DNA from 2 places in the Blautia faecicola genome. Region 1 is predicted to be linked to the other one. Evidence: riboswitches for the same ligand, from Rfam matches in the RefSeq annotation. Region 1 holds a riboswitch; the other holds the start of a gene.
The links. Region 1 has a riboswitch for FMN ahead of ribD (bifunctional diaminohydroxyphosphoribosylaminopyrimidine deaminase/5-amino-6-(5-phosphoribosylamino)uracil reductase RibD). Riboswitches for the same ligand answer to the same signal wherever they lie in the genome.
Positions count from the first base shown of each region.

Region 2: linked by a shared signal. The riboswitch ahead of ETP43_RS13430 (ECF transporter S component) and the one ahead of ribD (bifunctional diaminohydroxyphosphoribosylaminopyrimidine deaminase/5-amino-6-(5-phosphoribosylamino)uracil reductase RibD) in region 1 are both predicted to bind FMN.

Region 1 is NZ_SDKC01000001.1:3,546,395-3,549,534, forward strand. Features, by position in the region: gene ribE (riboflavin synthase) at 1-309, opposite strand, end outside; gene ribD (bifunctional diaminohydroxyphosphoribosylaminopyrimidine deaminase/5-amino-6-(5-phosphoribosylamino)uracil reductase RibD) at 291-1,418, opposite strand; FMN riboswitch at 1,695-1,809, opposite strand; gene ETP43_RS17195 (hypothetical protein) at 1,864-2,007, opposite strand; partial or broken gene ETP43_RS17330 (VirB6/TrbL-like conjugal transfer protein, CD1112 family) at 2,513-2,797, opposite strand; gene ETP43_RS16035 (MATE family efflux transporter) at 3,017-3,140, opposite strand, start outside.
Region 2 is NZ_SDKC01000001.1:2,970,515-2,973,654, forward strand. Features, by position in the region: gene ETP43_RS13425 (NUDIX hydrolase) at 1-503, opposite strand, end outside; gene ETP43_RS13430 (ECF transporter S component) at 554-1,207, opposite strand; FMN riboswitch at 1,459-1,578, opposite strand; gene ETP43_RS13435 (YitT family protein) at 1,946-2,851, opposite strand; gene ETP43_RS17745 (hypothetical protein) at 2,827-3,140, opposite strand, start outside.

The sequences.
Region 1 (3,140 bases):
ATCAATATGGCCGCTTACTATGTGTCCCCCGAACCTGCCGTCTGCAGCCATTGCACGTTCCAGGTTTACCTGGCTTCCGGCCTTGCAGCTGCCAAGACTGCTTCTTCTGATCGTCTCTGCCATCACATCGGCAGTAAATCCGTCCGGCTGAATCGACGTAACTGTCAGACACACACCATTCACAGCGATACTGTCACCGATCCTTGTCCCTTCCAGGACTTTCCGGGCTTTCACTGCCAGGATCCCTGATTCCCCTGTCAGCTGTATATAACGGACTTTTCCTTTCTCTTCTACGATTCCTGTAAACATGATTCCTCCTGTTTTTTATCACACACCTGACATTTTATCCGGATATCCTCACCGATCTGGCAGATATCTGTATATTTCAGTTCCACTGCTTCAGACGGCAGTTCAACTCCAATACCCTCTACCGGTGTCTTCCCAGCCACACCGCCAAACAGCTTTGGTGCCACAAAAGCCTGTACTTCCTTTACAATTCCAGCTCGCAGTGCACTGTCATTTAACGTACCTCCTCCCTCCAGGAGGATGCTGTCAATGCCTCTGTTTCCAAGATCTGCCATCAGCTTCTTAAGGTCTATCTGATTCTTTTCGTCGGGACAGTAAATGGTTTCAACTCCCATGGTATGTAATATTTTTATTTTCTCTTCTGCATTTTTCTGTTCTGCATAAGCCACGATCGTCCGGTACTTTTCCGCACTTTTTACAATCTGACTGCCCGGCGGGATCCTGAGCTTACTGTCACACACAATCCTGACAGGACTTTTCCAGCCTTCTACCCGGACGTTTAACATCGGATCATCTGCAAGCACAGTTCCAATACCAGCCATGATTCCCATGTACTGATGCCGCATATGCTGTACTTCTTTTCGTGCAGATTCTCCGGTGATCCATTTTGATGCTCCTGTTTTCGTTGCGATCTTCCCATCCAGTGTCATGGCATACTTCATTACCACATAAGGAGTCTTCGTAGTAATATAATGGAAAAACACCGGGTTCAGCTGATCACATTCTTCTCTCATAAAATCTTCAACTACTGTTACACCGGCTTCCCTTAACATCTGTACACCTTTTCCTGCCACTTTCGGATTCGGATCTCTGGAACCGATCACCACTTTTCTGATCTTCTGTTCAATGATCGCTTCCGTACATGGAGGTGTTTTACCATGATGACAGCAAGGCTCCAACGTGACATAAATCACCGCACCTTCTGCTGATTCTGTAAGAGAAGCAATTGCATTACGTTCCGCGTGAAGTTCTCCATACTTTTTATGATAGCCTTCCCCGATGATCTTTCCGTCTTTTACGATCACTGCCCCTACCATAGGATTGGGATTCGTCCAGCCTTCCCCTTTTTTGGCCAGTTGAATAGCCCGAAGCATATATTCCTGATCCGTCATTTCTATTCCTTCTTTCTTATTCCTGTTCTTTGCCTGGGCTACGCCGAGGCTTTTAAACATGTGCAATCGGATTCACAGACAAGTGAATGGTATAGTTATTTCGAAAACGATGTACCAGATACAAAAAAAGCCTGCAGAAATATCTGCAGGGTGGAATTGATCTGTTACATATGATTGATAAATGAATGTCTGATTTTCCTATATAAAAAGCTCTGAAATGGATCACCATCTCAGAGCTCTGATACTACATTCATTCATACAAAAAATCAACTGTACTATCATCTTCTTCCATCCAGACTGTACTGTCGGCCCCGGAATCTCACCGGATCATGCCTCTCGGCTCGCGGGCTTTACCGCCGGTAGGGAATTTCACCCTGCCCTGAAGATATTTTTTGTTTATTTTAATACTTTATCTGTTATTTGTAAAGCAGAATTTTTATTTTACTTAGTTTACTGGTTTGGAAATGAAAGTTCTCGGATGAGCAATTTTCATATAATTTCTCAGTTCCAATGCCAATACTCTTAACCGTTCAATCGCTATCTCAATGATTTTTTCATCTGGATCCATCTGATCCACTTTTTCTGCCATAGGCATCCTCCTTCTTCCTGAAATAAAAAAATCCGCCCAGATTAGAACCTAATCTAATCTGAACGGAATACTCATTCAGGCTTGATATTTGGCGAATGACTATTCGGTTGTCAAGGAACAATCCTGTTTACGCCACACAAAGGAAAACAGGGTGGAGGATTTCGTCCTCTCACCCTGTCGCCAATGGGAAACTATGAATTTCCCCTCATAATTAAAATATTTTTTTGATTTTTTCTTTCAGCCTGTCCATACGCCTGTAAACCGCCTTTTCGGTAATCTTCAGATACCTGGCGATTTCATGAGTGCTGTACCCCTGGATCTTCATCAGAATGATCTGCAGGGTAAGCCTGTCCACTGTGATCAGTACATGATACAATTCCTGATTCTCAATATGATCCAAGAAGTCCTGTACTGTTTTCAGCTCTGCCTGATCAGTAGATGCTGCTACCGTATCCAGATATGTACCTGTTTCCTGCACACGCTCATAATATCGTCTGTCTGAATTAAATGCCTGGAAAGCCAGGGCAAAGAGTCCTCTGAAATAATTCGTGCCGATTTGTCCCCATTCTCTGTTACTCATAGTTGCGAATGGAATCGGCGCAACTGAGGTATATAGGTAAATCTCTATCATACGTCCATACATAATCACTGTGATCAGTACAGACAGGATCTTCATACAGAAGCCGACGATAAGGGTTTCTAACGCCAATACAATAAGTTCTCCGATTTCCATACTTTCCAGTGTTGTGGAAAGATCCGTCAATGCCGAAGAAATATCAATGGCGGTAGTATATTCCACATGGTTCAGAACGAAGACCTGGATTCTTTCGGACTCTGCAGCTCTTTGAATGCGACTCCGGAACTCATGAGCTTTAAACTATACAGCCTGACAAAACGAGGCCAGGCTTATCATATGCCGATGGAGATACAGAGTAATTTCCTAGCAAAATAAATACACAAAGATCCTGTTCTTTATAGCATAGTTTGAACAGGATCTTTTTATAATGCTTTATTTTCTATCTAAAATTTTATTAAACCGACTAAAGAACGTTGAAGTTGTTATTATCGCTGCCAAAATATCACTGATTGGCTCAGCCAAAAATACCGCAAATACTTTATTCTGGATAAAATGC
Region 2 (3,140 bases), 580 kb from region 1:
CGGTCTGCCAGAACCACTTCGATTTCCTCGCTGTCTTCCATGTATTTTTTACTGATCTCACCGGAAGCATATCCGTAAACCGTTCCGCAGCACTCATCTGTCATACCGACGGATGTATAATAAGGCTTCTGATATATGTCATCCACCACGATCGGCTCCAGCTTCAGTCCGGTCTCTTCTTTCAGTTCCCGGATCGCTGCGGTGTGATAATTCTCTCCCGGATCCACCAGTCCGGCCGGCAGTTCATACACATAACCACCCAGCGGATAACGGAACTGTCGGATCAGTACCACCCTGTCTTTCTTTTCTCCGTAGAGACTGTAGATGGCCACACCGTCCGGATCATTATTTTCTGCATGGCTCAGTTTCAGGTCATCCTCAGTCTTCGCCCGGGATGCCACATAATAGTGTCCTTCCCGTCCTACTTTATTCACGACATCCAGATCATAGAGATTCAGATATGGATTGGTTGTCTGTTTGTTTACTTTATTGATTTTTCCCATCTGGTATTCCTCCCACCCCGGTCGGAGGCTCCTTGTACAGGACGGATCAATTATGCCTGAGAGCCTTTTAACAACCGGCTGATATGTTTATATAATACCAGAGTTATCAGAGAAACTACAATACCTTTTATAATATTAAACGGTGCAACGCTGAAAAGGCAGAACGTAGTCAGGCTGTGGATCGCCGGAATGATGGCTGCTCCCATCTCCACAAAGGTATCCACCGGCATACCAAATGCTTTTCCGTAAGCAGGAAGCAGTAACAGACCATTCACCAGAGCACTGGCCACTGCCATACATACGATTCCGGTTACCATACCGATGATTGCATGTTTCTTTGTTTTTGCCTGTTTATAAATAAAGCCGGCCGGCATAACCAGTGCGCATCCCATGATAAAGTTACCAAGTTCTCCCACACCTGCGGTCGTTGTTCCGTTCAGGACAAAGTTCAGCAGAATCTTGATCAGTTCGATCACTGCCGCTGCCAGCGGTCCCATCGCAAACGCCCCGATCATAATCGGCACTTCACTCAGATCCATCTTATAAAAACTCGGTGCAATAAACGGAAGCGGTACCTCCCAGAGCATCAAAACAGTAGCTACAGCCGCCAGCATGGCAATCTGCACCATGGTTCTGACACCTGTATTTCTCGTAGTTCCGGCCTTTTTCGCAGTCTCTGCTGCTTTTGTTGTTGTGTTGTTCATTTTCTTCAATCTCCTTTCTTTCTCAAAAGGAAATTCCCGGTTTCTGCAGCCTGACACAAAACTATGAGAAACACGCTTCGCGCGTTTCTCAAGTTATCGCGGCAGTCGCCAAGGTCTCGTGCAGGCACGGACTTTGGCTCGTTGCTCGCGTAAAAAAATCCCGGAAAGTAAATCCTTTCCGGGGTGTTCTCTCTGTGCTTTTTCTTTCCTGATATAAAATCAGAAAATCTATATTTTACGCTTACACACGCTGCACTCTTCTCTCATCCAGACTATACTGTCGGTACCGGAATCACACCGGTTCAGCCATGTTTCCATGGGTCGCGGACTATACCGCCGGTGGGGAATCACACCCCGCCCCGAAGAATTATCCTTAAATTCTTGTTCATTATAACTCATTATAACTCTGCATACAAGTATATTTTTTAGCTGTTTTTCACAATGATTTTGTGTAATATCCACATAAATTCACACTACTCTTTATATGATTACTGCAAATTGGTGTAAATTTTGGTGTAACCATCGGCATTATCTTTTTCCCATTTTTCAACCCGCGCAAGCTCACGTTTTGTTCTTTCCATATCTACATAATTCCACCTCTTTTGGTGGCATCATCTGGAGTTCTTCAATCGGAATTCCTCCCGCGTGATAACGTTCCATAATCAAAGATAATGTTCCGGATCCAATCTTATACCGATCCATGCTAGAGAGTGTCTCTAGAACTTCTTAATTTTTATATTATATTGGCTTGAATCCTTTTCCACGCACTTCATTCGATTCCATTGTAACAAGAAACGCTGATGAATCTACTTTCTTTACAGCTTCTTGAATCGTATGCATTTCTTTATTGTTACATGCACACATTAATACTTCTTTTTCACGTCCTGTATAACTTCCTTCTGCCTTAATCAAAGTTGCCCCTCGTTGTGATAGCTCATCAATTTTTGCCGCAATTTGTGGTCCCTTTTCTGTTACAATCAAAGCAAGTTTTCCAGCATCAACGCCATACATTAGCTTATCTACGACAAATGATAGAATATACGTTCCAATTAATCCATAAATAATCTTATCAATGTTTCCATGCATCAGAATTCCACCAATAATTACAATAATAAAATCCATAACAATGATAATTTTTCCTACAGAAATATGTGGCTTTGCCTTGTGTATTGCCATCAAAACAAAATCTGCTCCACCTGTAGAGGTATCTCTCATGTAAATTAATGCATATCCGATTCCTGAGAATACACTCATACAAATACAGGATAACATCATATCACCTTGGTAAATTGGAAACAATGGAACAACCCAGTCCATCAGTATATTAGAAATTAACATTGTCTTTATTGATCTTAAAAAAAATTGTTTTCCCAACAACTTGTAACAAATTAAAATAATTGGAATATTCAAAATTGTCGTCATTGTACCAATTGGAATTTTCCAAAAATAATAAAACACGATTGCAATACCTGATATACCTGCTACCGGAAATCCAGATGCCACTGCAAAATTATAGACTCCAATCGCAATGAAACAACCACCTACAATATCAAGTAAAATATCAATTAAAAATGTCTTTGCCTTTGATTTCAATGTGAGTTCCTCCCTATTACGGAATCTTATTTCTTTTGCGTCACAATACATTGATATGTTTGCAGATTGCGGAAATGATTTTTCAGACACGCTCTAAGGCGGTAGGCAATGTACATATTAAGACTGCCAACATAAGCATTCCATACATCTCCAACTTCGACAATATCAATTTTCACACCTTGATGATCTTCTTGATAAATTTTTGCAGCTTCTTCCATTGCAAAAATATTAAATGTTTTGTCCCAACACCATACTGTAATTGTATTATCGTCTTTTTTTGCCTCTTTATTGCTTTCACTTTGATTTCCGCATGCTGCAATACCCATTACCATCGCAGCTG